3 regions of the Paenibacillus sp. CAU 1782 genome follow, and region 3 is predicted to be linked to each of the others. Evidence: a T-box and tRNA genes for the amino acid it is inferred to sense, from the RefSeq annotation. Region 3 holds a T-box; the other regions hold tRNA genes.
What was found. The T-box of region 3 lies ahead of leuS (leucine--tRNA ligase). A T-box ahead of a tRNA ligase gene usually reads a tRNA of that ligase, here a tRNA-Leu.

Region 1 (4,191 bases), on a different contig from region 3:
GGCTGCCATAGCTACGCCATGCGGGGTTTTGCCAAATTTGGTTTGGAAATCGATGCCTCCTTCTCCCGTAAATACAACGTCAGCCTGAAGCACCTTTTCACGCAAACCGGTGTATTCTATGACGATATCAATGCCTTTTTGCAGAGAGGCCTGAGTAAAAATCAATAACCCTGCCCCAAGTCCGCCTGCAGCTCCCGTCCCCGGAATATCCCGAACATCCCGGTTCAGCTGCTTCTTTGCGATCCCGGCGTAATGAGCCAGATTGGCATCCAGACGAAGGACCATTTCGGGAGTTGCCCCTTTTTGGGGACCAAATACCTGTGAAGCGCCCAGCTCGCCGCAAAGCGGATTCGCTACATCGCAGGCAACGATTAGCTGAACGTCCTCCAATCTTTTGTCCATTCCTGTGACGTCGATACGTTCCAATTGGTCCAGCGAGCCGCCGCCACGATCAATCTCCACGCCTTCCGCATTCAAAAACTTGGCGCCAAGAGCTTCCGCCATTCCTGCACCGCCATCGTTGGTAGCACTGCCCCCAATACCAATTATGATTGTTTGGACTCCCTGATCCAAGCAGGCCAGTATCAACTGGCCGGTGCCATATGACGTTGTAAGGAGAGGGTTGCGTTCCTCCTTGCTTACGAGGTGAAGTCCGCTAGCTGACGCCATTTCGACCGCCGCTGTGCGCCCATCGCCCAAAATACCGTAGCTGGCCATAACGGGCAATCCTAGCGGGCCAAGCACTTCCTTTTCATAAATGGTTCCGCCAGAAGCATCAACTAATGACTGAACCGTTCCTTCTCCACCATCCGCCATCGGTACATGAATGTAACGGGCATTCGGATATATTTTTTGCAGCCCTTTCTCCATCGCTAAACAAACTTCCTTAGCCGTCATGCTTTCCTTAAATGAATCCGGCGCCAACAGAAATGTTTTTTGCCCCAATTCCGTCCCCCCAATCCTTTTGATACTAGTATACATCGGCCAAACGATATCTCCATAGCGTATTTGTTTTCATGCAATAGATTCATAAGAAAGAAAAAGCCACAGGGAGCATATCATCCCCCTGCGGCTTATTCCTATTCATATTCCTATAAGCAGCTTTTTAACCCCCATTAAAAGGGGAACAAATACGGATGGCCGATGTAATAAGGATTTGTATCACTGAAAGTGCCGTCATACGGCATAATTAGCACAGTGTATTTATTCCCCGCAACCAAAGGAACGAATACGGATGTTGGGCCAGTGCTGCCACTCGCAACTACCCAAGTCATAGGAGACGACGCACCATACTCATAAACGCCAAATCTGTAGGTTGTGCCTGCAGGCGGCAATAACCAAATTTCTTGAAATCCCGTTTTTGGGGAAACAAAATTCCAAAAATCCACATCAGTTGGTGTTTGAATCCATGAGATATAAACATTTTGAGAATACTGGTAGGTTGTGATTGGAGTATTATTGCCTGGCTCGGTTGGGTCTACATCAATAGGTATGGCTGAAACGACCGTCGAAAACGTCAACAACATAGTGAGCATCAGAACAACTATCTTAAATCTCTTTTTCATATTTACCTCCCAGAAAAACGAATTAGCCAGCTAGCTAATACCAATATTGACATCTAAATACAAATTTGTTAATAGGTCCCATGTCCTTATTATTTTCAATTGCATGTCGATTCACGGCGAAATTTGTAACATTCTCCGATTTTGACACTTATTCATTCTCCCCCTCATGTAAATTAACAACTTTTTATGTCCTAATGTCGCAGTTACAAGAATCTTTTTTCATGTCACATTTATGAACTTTCATTCTCTTTCAAATGTTCTCTGTTTTCTTACATGGAAAAATACAAAAAGAGCCCATTGGGGTTAGCTTTACGTTGAAGCCAACAGCAGGGCATTTACGCATGTACCTTTTATTCAATTACAGCTAGTGGAGAAGGCGGATAAATGAAGATAAAGGAAACCTAACGAAAGATAAGGAAAGCGAGGCTGTCAACCAGGCTGATCAAATAAGCAAAAGTTCCGTCCCCAAAATGATTTTTGACCACTTTGAGGAGGGTAAGCTTTTACCGCTAAAAAAGGAAAAGAACCCTTGATACACAAGGGTTCTCAGTTTATGCGGTAGAGAGGACTCGAACCTCCACGGGTATACACCCACTACCCCCTCAAGATAGCGTGTCTGCCATTCCACCACTACCGCATGTATAAATATTGCTTTGATCCTTCAAACCAGTTGTTTTCGAGGGATGAAAAAACTGGTGAGCCATGAAGGACTCGAACCTTCGACACCCTGATTAAAAGTCAGGTGCTCTACCAACTGAGCTAATGGCTCTCATGACTGGAAACGAACTCCGTACAAGAGCTGCTTCTCAAAAGGTAAATGGTGACCCGTAGGGGATTCGAACCCCTGTTACCTCCGTGAAAGGGAGGTGTCTTAACCCCTTGACCAACGGGCCGTATTCTTCAATAATTTTCAGCAACGAAATTTATTATACTCGCTTAATTTGTGAAAAGCAAGTGTTTTTAAAAATTCATTACTGATTTATTTTGTTTAGCCTCTGCTTCACGACTTTAGGCCGTAAAAAAAGACCGTTCATCGGCCTCTTAATGTCTGAGTCCTAAACAAAAATGTGGCGGAGAAGGAGGGATTCGAACCCTCGCACCACTTACGCAGTCTAACCCCTTAGCAGAGGGTCCCCTTGAGCCACTTGGGTACTTCTCCATGAGATGGCTCCCCGAACAGGACTCGAACCTGTGACAACTCGATTAACAGTCGAGTGCTCTACCAACTGAGCTATCAGGGAATACTTAAAGTCACTTCCAATAATTTATCATGGCTTGTCCGTAATGTCAAGCTGAATTAACGTTAATTTTCCCCGGCAGCGTCCGCAAACATATCTTGACGGATCAAGCCTGCGCTTACGCAAATATTCCATCCCACATGAGCCGCAAAAAAGCTTGTATCGGTGCGGCTGTATTTTACGCATTTTATCCGGCAGAGCCTTGCAATATCGGGAGCCGCCTACCCTTGCCAGCAAAGACTTGAAATCCTGATCCCGATGCCGGTACCCCAGCCCCAATATATGAAGATGATAATGGCAAAGCTCATGCTTGATTATTTTTTCCGTCTCCTCTGCGCCAAAGGTGCTTAACTGATGCGGGCTAATTTCTATATGATGGGTTACGGTAAAATAACGCCCTCCCGTCGACTTTAGCCGCGCGTTAAATGTCGCTTTGTGCAAAAACGGCCTGCCGAAGGAGCCCAGCGATACTTTTTCCACCCATTGCTGCAGTTCCTTATTCTCCATCTTATCTTCTCCCCTAACTACTTGAATTGTAACGCCCCAATAGGCTACACTGTCAAGTAGAACTCAAGAACCGTACAATTGCATCAACCGGGAGGAGAGCATTTTCGTTATGGCTACTATGCGTTATGTACTTATGCAACAAAAGGAAATCATCTTTTTTGTCGAAATGCCGGCTTCGCACGCTTACCAGCTGAGCGCTCTTAATTTGCGGCTCCACAAGGAAATCGACAAGCTGACGGCTGAGCAAGTGCCAAGTCTGCCTTACGCCGTTGCGGAATGCGACAATGTCGATCTGCACGGGAATGCAGCGTCGATTACATCGGGACTTCAGTATATTAATGAGCTGGAAACTGATTTTTCAGGCATCCAGGAAAAATCGTATCCGCTTATCTCCTTGCTCACTGAAATCCGCGCCCTCCAAGCTCAACTTGAGCAGTGGTATGAGGAAGCCGAAGAGGAGTAAGCTCCTCTTTTAAACTCTCCGGCAATTTATGCCTGTCGGGTATGGACCTGCACAGCCTCCCCTTCCGCGCCATATCGTAGTAAAACAACAGGTAAGGCTTAATAGAGGAGGGGATGCGTGTGCCGCAATGGCTGTGCAACCAACTGATACGGGCATTTCAGCAAAAGGACAGAAGGCAAATCAAGCTGCTGAATGATTGCTGGTTTTTTTACCGTACCAAACAAGGGCTGAAGGAGCATGAGGGCGGAACCTTCATTAAATAACCAAGGCCTGAAAAACACATAGAAAACCCGGTCCCCTGCTTTATTCAGGGAAACCGGGTTTTTGCCGTTTCAAGCCGTTTATTCCGTAAAAGAGTTAACGTGAACAATTTGCTCCAGCGGAAGACGAACGGTAGGATGCCCAGAAGCTGCAGCCT
Region 2 (4,191 bases), 1.1 Mb from region 3:
CCATCAAACAGATTGAAACTTAAATTAACTGATACTAGTTGAAATTGTGGTGAGTTGTTATAGTAGACATAATAATCAACATCGGAGGCATCAGTTAATGATGACACATGCACAATTCCATGGTTAATTGGATTATGGTAGTTTTATGGTTGTCGAAATTTGTCGAAGTCTTGCATTACACCTTAGATCTGGATTTATTTGTTTTAGCTGATTGCCACAGATTTGGAGGTTGCAAAGGGAATTTCTTTTCAACCTCATTATTGTTAGGGTTTCCTTTAATTATATTGGGCTAATGTTCCAATATATCAACTGATGCAAGAATCTTTTTCTAACCGGCATAAAACTCTGAGTTCCTCTAACATAAAAGAGTCATCCATTTGGATGAACCCTGATTAGACTGTTCTTTTATAGCTCTACGACTGTAAATACATATTGCCCAGTGCTTGAATAATCCGATCCCGTTTGTCCCCTAACTTGAAAATAATAGGTTATTGGAAGTGCAGTATTGTATGTAATTGTGGTGTAATCCAGCCCACCTTTACCAGCATCCCATCCCGAGGCTGTTGGAAAAAGCCCGGTACCTGCTCCAACTGCAATATGAAAATCATAATTCAAACCAGCCGGGGATTGAAGCGTTACTCTCAATTGAACTGGGCCAGTAACGGTATAAGAATACCAATCCACATCTACACTTGAATTTATGGTTGTTGACACTCCGTTAATCGGGCCATTTAATGAATATGCGGTTTGGAATGTGTCAGCCCAGCCATCATATGCATACGCAGATGAACTAGCACCAAACAACAACATGACGGACATAACTGCAGAAATGACAAGCTTTTTGCTAAATTTCTTGATCACCATTTACGGTTCACTCCTTGACATGTTTAGAAGCCGGCCAGCTATCTTTACCCTATTCTACCATATATTTCTTTGGGTATTAATGGGACCAAATAACCGTAATTTGTCGCATTAAGAGTGATGATGTCGAATAGGTGCGTTGTGCAGTTCCTGTATTGGTTTGGCACCATCAGCAGCTTTGCTATGAAGTTATAAATAGCGAAACTCCTGTTTGGAATAAAACGTATTAACAAATAAATACTTCAATGAAGGTGATGACTATGAATCATGATAATTTAACTTGTAAAGCTTGCGGTAGTAATACATTTACTAAAGGTCAAATAAGCAATGGGTACGCTAACGTAATGCCAGTCAATAAATTTTTATCTACTGGCTCCCCAGTTATATACACATTCTGCAAAACCTGCGGAGAGGTAGCCTCAATAAAAATTGCAAAACCTGAGAAATTCTGAGCCCACAAAATGGGCTTTTTCCACTTCAGTAATATCGAAGCTTAGAAGTAATATGTTCTAACAACCACTACAACGATAACAGAAAAAGGCATCGAGAGATCGAAATAAATACTATGAAGAAGACGAATCATCAGGCTACAGATTGACGAGTCGATTAAAAAGATACAACATCGGTTCCGGCAATCAAATACTTAAATAATCACTGGCACTTACGCTCATAACACGAAGAAGCTTTGTCGCAAGACAACTTCGCATCTAGAAATCCTCGGCCAAAGTTCGTCCCCAATCCGCCCCCAAAAGAAAAACTGATTACCCACTATCTCAAGTCATAATTTATTTCATTCATAAAAAAGCAAAAAATCCCTTGTTAATCAAGGGATTTGCGTTTAAGATTGTGGTGCCGAGGACGGGAATCGAACCCGTACGGTGGTCACCCACCGCAGGATTTTAAGTCCTGTGCGTCTGCCAGTTCCGCCACCCCGGCATGTGGAGATACTTGTGAACAAATGGTGGGCCCTGAGGGACTCGAACCCCCGACCAATCGGTTATGAGCCGACCGCTCTAACCAACTGAGCTAAGGGCCCTCGAAGAACGTTTATGTTAACGTTTGATCGAAGTTTTGGTTGCGGGGGCAGGATTTGAACCTGCGGCCTTCGGGTTATGAGCCCGACGAGCTACCGAGCTGCTCCACCCCGCGACATTATTCCATTCATTTCAAGCACCTTTAATGGCGACTCAATTAATATACTATAATATCCCACCAATAGTCAACACTTTTTCGGATTTTCTTGATTTTTTTATTTGCTACCCTGATTTTACAGGTTCAAGGCAAGTAACGAACACCGTATCTGCCGCTGCGAGCGCGATAGATTTCAATTTCTCGGGGGCTATCGTAACCGTATATCCACCAGTCATTTTCCATCCTGCGCTGCAGACACCCGGCTTGAAACTTGGTCTCGTACAGCCTCAGCCAATAAATCCACTTCATCGCTCATAACCTCCCGTACCCCATAACCATTCAACCAAAAGTGATGCTGCACTTATAATGCCCATATTTGCTAAATTCAAGCATGGAATTGTTACCTTAACCATACAAGGCCGTTTCCCCTGTGTCATCAAACACGGAAGAAACGGCCTTGTATGTTAAATTTACTTTGAAATGAGAACAGGCACACAAGTAGCAATGACAGCCCTTAGTGTAAGAAACTCATCACAATTGCTGTGTCAGCCCATTGTATTAGTCCACTCATTACAACTGTTGGGACAGCCCTTGTTTAAGTCACTCATAACGGCTTTTATGACAGCCTTTGTATAAGACGCACATCACAACTGCTCTGGCAGCCTACATTATAGATCACGCATTCACAGATGTCACCGCAGGCTTGAAATGACTAGTCGGCTTCTGGCGGCCTTTAACGGCCAGTAGAGATCACTAAGCCTTCTATTCGACGGTACAACCTATTTATTCAGCAGTTTCTTCCTGAACAGCCTCAGCTTCGCCAGATGCTGCTTTTAGCGCTTCCGCTTCCTTCATATTGACTTCTCCCTCAAAGGGACGTACAACACCGCCGCCATCTTCGCCCATTTCGCTTTGGCCTTGCAGAATGGCATTGCCTCTTGTTTCCCACTCTGCCATGGCCTCTGCAACGGTTTTGGAGCCGTCTCTGATGCCTTCGAACACCTGATAACCAACGTTCGTTACTTCCCAAAGTCCCGGCTTTTCGTTATAAATGTTATCCGAAGAATTTGTAGGCGGCAGTGGCGTCAACAGTGTAAACGCGTCAATATTGTAGCTCATGCCGCCGACCGGCAGAAGATATTCCTTACGCGCCACCATTTCGTAATTGCTTCTGGATTTAAGTTTTGCCCATTCCTTGCTGTTGGTGAACTTGATGAATTCCCAAGCATCGTCAGCGTTTTGCGCCTTGGCATTAATGCCCATCAGCTGGCTAAGGCCGATGTTTCCGCCTGCAGACGGGTTAGCAGGGCTTGTCGGAACCGTTACAATATCCCAATCCACCATTTGAAAATCATTGATGCTTCCCGCATTATCCGAAAAACGCTTCAGTTCATTCACATAGCTGGAATCGGAAACCATCATGGCTACTTTGCCTTGCACAAACAAATCGCCATAGAATGGATCATTTCCGCCCTCGGAGCTAATTTTTTCGTACATTTGATTCATAAACTCTTGATTCGGCACAATTTTCTCATTGTACAGGGAAACGATTTGCTCTGTTGCGTTGATCCATTGCTCGCTGTTGACCAGCATGTTTTCGGCTTTGTCATCCCAGATTTTCAACTGAAGCGCATTTGCGTAGTTTTGCACATCATTGTAGGGATCTGATGACCAGCGGTTTAGCATAAATCCAAAAGTCCGGTCAGCGCCTTCGCCGCTCGTTACCTGGCGTGCTTTGTTAAAGACTTCGCTCCATTCCATCTTATCGGTTGGAGGCTCGATATTATGGTCGGCAAAAATTTTCTTATTGTAATATAGCGCCGAAGAAGTAAAAGTTGGAGTCAGCGCAAAAATTTGATTGTCGCCAACCGCTTTGATGCCATCGATGACCGTTGGCACGTAGTCGGTTAAGTCGAATTTGTCTTGGGCAATAAGCGGATCCAGCGGCTGGAGCAAATTGTCCTGCGTAAATTTACGCAGCATGCTGTAGTCTATGACGACTACGTCAACCGGGTTGGTGCCCGTCATCATTTCTTTCATTTTTTCATAGGGGTCAGGCTGCTTTACAGGCTCTTCGGAAGTCGTACTCTGGAAGCGCTGATCTTCGTAATTGATTGCCCCTACAATTTCAAACTGGATATTGGGATGATTAAATTCAAACATGTCGGTATATTGCTGGCGGAAATACGGCTCGTTGTC
Region 3 (4,191 bases):
TTAATTAGCTACGATGTTGACGAGTTTGCCTTTAACCGCAACGACTTTCCGTATTGTTTTGCCGGCAATCAGCTCCTGCACTTTTTGCAGTTCTTTGGCAAGGGCCTCCATGTCGGCTTGGTCTGTGTCGGCAGCGATGGATACGCGTTCCACGATTTTGCCGTTAACCTGAACCACGATTTCCACTTCCTGATCGACCGTCCAGGCTGCATCATACGATGGCCACTGGCTGTAGGTAATGGTGTCATTTTGTCCAAGCTTCGCCCACAGCTCTTCCGTAATGTGCGGGGCAATCGGGGACAGAAGCTGCAGGAAATCGCGCAGCGCTTGCTCCGGCAGAACCTCGGTTTTGTATGCCTCGTTAACAAAAATCATGAGCTGGCTGATAACGGTGTTGAAGCGCAGGCCCTCATAATCTTCGCCGATCTTTTTAATGGAGCGATGCCATACGCGCTTGAATTCGTCGCTGGTTTCGCCGTCTTTGTTCAGCTTGGCCGTCAAGGTGCCGTCTTCGTTAACAAACAGTCGCCATACGCGGGCAAGGAAGCGGTACGTGCCTTCCACGCCGTTCGTATTCCACGGCTTTGTCGCCTCCAGCGGGCCCATAAACATTTCGTACATCCGCAGCGTATCCGCGCCGAATTCGCCTACGATATCGTCGGGATTAATGACATTGCCGCGCGACTTGGACATTTTTTCATTGTTAGTGCCCAAAATCATGCCTTGGTTAACCAGCTTGTGGAACGGCTCCTTGGTTTGCACTACGCCGATATCGTACAGCACTTTGTGCCAGAAACGCGCATACAGCAAGTGGAGCACGGCATGTTCGGCGCCGCCGATGTACAGATCGACAGGCAGCCATTCCTTCTGTTTCTCCGGCGAGCAGATTTCCTTATCGTTTTTGGGATCGATAAAGCGCAGGTAATACCAGCAGCTTCCCGCCCATTGCGGCATGGTGTTTGTTTCGCGTCTTGCTTTCATGCCGGTTTCAGGATCAATGGTGTTGACCCAATCCGTCACGTTTGCAAGCGGAGATTCCCCCGTACCGGAAGGTTTGATCGCGTCTACGTCCGGCAACAGCAGCGGCAGTTGATCCTCCGGCACGGTCTTCATAGTGCCGTCCTCCAGGTGCAGGATCGGAATCGGTTCGCCCCAATAACGCTGGCGGCTGAACAGCCAATCGCGCAGACGGTAGGTTACTTTGCCTTTGCCCTTGCCGCTTTGACTCAAATGGCCGATCATGGCTTTAATCGCTTCTTCATTGTTCAAGCCGTCCAGGAAGCCGGAATTGATATGCGGTCCTTCTCCTGTATAAGCCTCTTTCGAGACGTCTCCGCCTTGCACTACTTCAATGATAGGCAAGCCAAACTGCTTCGCAAACTCCCAATCGCGGGTATCATGGCCCGGAACCGCCATAATCGCGCCCGTGCCGTAACCTGCCAGCACGTAATCGGCAATCCAGATTGGCGTTTTTTCGCCGTTTGCCGGATTGATGGCATAAGCGCCCGTAAATACGCCGCTTTTTTCTTTGGCCAGATCCGTTCGCTCCAGATCGCTTTTGCGTGCCGCCGCTTCCCGGTATGCTTCAACCGCGCCGCGCTTCTCCTCGGTTACGATAGCTGCCACCAGCTCATGCTCCGGCGCCAGTACGCAATAGGTTGCGCCAAACAGCGTATCCGGACGCGTCGTAAATACAACCAGCGACTCACTATGCCCTTCGATGGCAAAGGTCACTTCCGCGCCTGTCGATTTGCCGATCCAGTTGCGCTGCATATCCTTGATGCTTTCGGACCAGTCCAGCTCCTCCAGATCTTCAAGCAGGCGTTCCGCATATTCCGTAATTTTCAGAATCCATTGGCGCATCGGCTTGCGGACGACGGGATGGTTGCCGCGCTCGCTTTTGCCGTCGATAACCTCTTCGTTCGCAAGCACTGTGCCCAGCGCTTCACACCAGTTGACGGGAACCTCCGCCACATAAGCAAGACCGCGTTTGTACAGCTGGATAAAAATCCACTGCGTCCATTTGTAATACTCCGGGTCCGTTGTGCTGAATTCCCGGTCCCAATCATAGGAGAAACCTAATGATTTGATCTGGCGACGGAAGTTATCGATATTTTTGAAGGTGATGTCGCGCGGGTGCTGCCCGGTATCCAGAGCATGCTGCTCCGCCGGCAGTCCAAAGGCGTCCCAGCCCATGGGATGCAGCACGTTAAATCCTTTCATCCGCTTGTAGCGGGATACGATATCCGTTGCCGTATAGCCTTCCGGATGGCCGACGTGAAGACCCGCGCCTGAAGGATACGGAAACATATCCAGCGCGTAGAACTTCGGTTTGCCTTTATCCTCTTTTGTCTGGAACGTCTTGTTGTTGTCCCAATATTGCTGCCACTTCGGTTCGATTGCCAGCGGATTATAACCGTGGCGATGCTCATGACTCATGCCATACATCCTCCTAGTCGTAGAAAAACATAAAGCCCCCCGCCCCCAGCGGATTAACGCTAGGGACGAGAGGCTATTCTCCCGTGGTACCACCCTAGTTAGCTCGAACATGCTCTGTCCGACGCTCACTCAAAGCCCTTAACGCGGGCTGAATCGGTGCAGATGCCTCCACATTGACAGTGTCGGCCTTACACAGCTCCAAGGCGAGCTTCCTTCCGCATAAGGTCCGGCTTTCACCAAACGCCGGCTCTCTGAAACCTTCATGACGGATGTACTGTTCCTCTTCAACGCTTATTTATGGAAAAACGAATATATACGATTATATAAGGCGGATCATACTCATGTCAAGCAATCGGACGTGTCACCGGGCATTCCCGCCATGCTACCCGAAACGATTCCGTGGTCACACCCTCAAGATGATTGGCGCGACGTCCCTGCATTTTCTGCATAATTTACTTTCCCGGTAACAAAAATCAATGAAATGACGAGCAGCAGCACCGTATGCATCGCAACACCTGGAATACCTCCGTACCCGCTTATAAAAAGGCCGATGGCCCATAATCCCAGCGCAGGCAATTGAATGACAAACAACAAGCATAATAACAGGATCGTCTGACCGTCATTGATCGCGGCATTCATGCGCGAACGAAGCGCGAGGGTAACAAGGAGCACGGCTCCCAGCGCCATGGAGCATTTGCTCCAGAAGGAGGTTGCGGCCAACTCCGAGCCTTGCTCCATGCCCAGCAGTGTTTTGAAATAAAAACCGTCATTCAAATACATCCATCCCGCCGCCAGCGACATCAGCCCGACTACTGCAATCAGCCAGTTTTTGTGGTTCATGACATCTCAGCCTTCCTCATAATATAGTATTCGCCGTTCAGAGAAACACTATCAACAGTATATACCTCATCTGACGGCCATATACGGTGGAAGGTTGCAGCGGCTGGGCTGGTGATTATTGGCTGGCGAGAGATTTGACTCTGTACCAATATTCATAGATTGTTGCAAACCCAACTTTGCCATAAAGGTTTAGCGCGGGCCCGTTATCGTTAACGACGAGCAGATATGCCTTTTCAGCGCCATTCCGCTTCGCCCAATCCAGCAGATGGAGCGTTAGCGATAATCCATAGCCCTTGCCCCGGTATTCGGGGTTGGTCATGATGTCGGATAAACCCGCCCATCCGTCCTCCAAAACAATGTTCCCGTAAGCCACCGGCTGGCCGTCCGCTTTAAGCGACGCAAAACATTGTTTAAGCGGCTGGCCGGAGAACAGCTTTCTCTTCGTTTCAATTTGGGCCGGACTAAGTCCTTTTAACTCCGCTATCTGTCCAAGCCACGATTCGTCCACTTCAGCGGAAAACTCCACCTCCGTATGAACCGGAGCCTGGAGAGCGGCAAGCTCCAGCGTTTGAACCAGCACATGCTCCGCTTTACGGTAGCCCAGCTCCTCCAGTCGGCAATCCAGATTACCGGGACGGGAAAAAGGGGTGATTTTGAAAACGGAGTCCATTCCTCTTTCCTTGTAAAACAGCTCGCAAAAGGCGATTTTATCATCCAGAGGCAACGAGTGCCCGTATATCGGATTTATGGAATTCGACCGTTTGGTATAACCCTCCGATACCCGAAGCAGCCAGCCGTCATAAAGCACTGTCTGAAGGGCTGGCCAACCGTTCAGCGTAATTTCTTCGATTCGTTTGTTTAAATCGTTACTTTCCACGATGAATTTATCCCCCTATCGGCGCAATGCCAAAT

Region 1: it encodes a tRNA-Leu, which carries the amino acid that the T-box ahead of leuS (leucine--tRNA ligase) is inferred to sense. The anticodon was not compared.
Region 2: it encodes a tRNA-Leu, which carries the amino acid that the T-box ahead of leuS (leucine--tRNA ligase) is inferred to sense. The anticodon was not compared.

What each region holds. Positions count from the first base shown of each region.
Region 1 is NZ_JBTOLL010000007.1:151,241-155,431, forward strand. Features, by position in the region: gene ACX93W_RS16640 (glycerate kinase) at 1-945, opposite strand, end outside; gene ACX93W_RS16645 (hypothetical protein) at 1,116-1,565, opposite strand; tRNA gene ACX93W_RS16650 (tRNA-Leu) at 2,120-2,202, opposite strand; tRNA gene ACX93W_RS16655 (tRNA-Lys) at 2,259-2,334, opposite strand; tRNA gene ACX93W_RS16660 (tRNA-Glu) at 2,384-2,458, opposite strand; tRNA gene ACX93W_RS16665 (tRNA-Ser) at 2,634-2,724, opposite strand; tRNA gene ACX93W_RS16670 (tRNA-Asn) at 2,731-2,806, opposite strand; gene ACX93W_RS16675 (SprT family protein) at 2,834-3,310, opposite strand; gene ACX93W_RS16680 (hydrolase/acyltransferase) at 3,420-3,773, shown strand; gene cmpA (cortex morphogenetic protein CmpA) at 3,893-4,036, shown strand; gene ACX93W_RS16690 (nitroreductase family protein) at 4,115-4,191, opposite strand, start outside.
Region 2 is NZ_JBTOLL010000001.1:1,263,212-1,267,402, forward strand. Features, by position in the region: gene ACX93W_RS06255 (hypothetical protein) at 406-864, opposite strand; tRNA gene ACX93W_RS06260 (tRNA-Leu) at 1,709-1,797, opposite strand; tRNA gene ACX93W_RS06265 (tRNA-Ile) at 1,821-1,897, opposite strand; tRNA gene ACX93W_RS06270 (tRNA-Met) at 1,934-2,010, opposite strand; gene ACX93W_RS06275 (hypothetical protein) at 2,137-2,301, opposite strand; gene ACX93W_RS06280 (ABC transporter substrate-binding protein) at 2,776-4,191, opposite strand, start outside.
Region 3 is NZ_JBTOLL010000001.1:195,622-199,812, reverse strand. Features, by position in the region: gene leuS (leucine--tRNA ligase) at 1-2,439, opposite strand; T-box leader at 2,498-2,736, opposite strand; gene ACX93W_RS00940 (hypothetical protein) at 2,851-3,279, opposite strand; gene ACX93W_RS00935 (GNAT family N-acetyltransferase) at 3,395-4,156, opposite strand; gene ACX93W_RS00930 (hypothetical protein) at 4,164-4,191, opposite strand, start outside.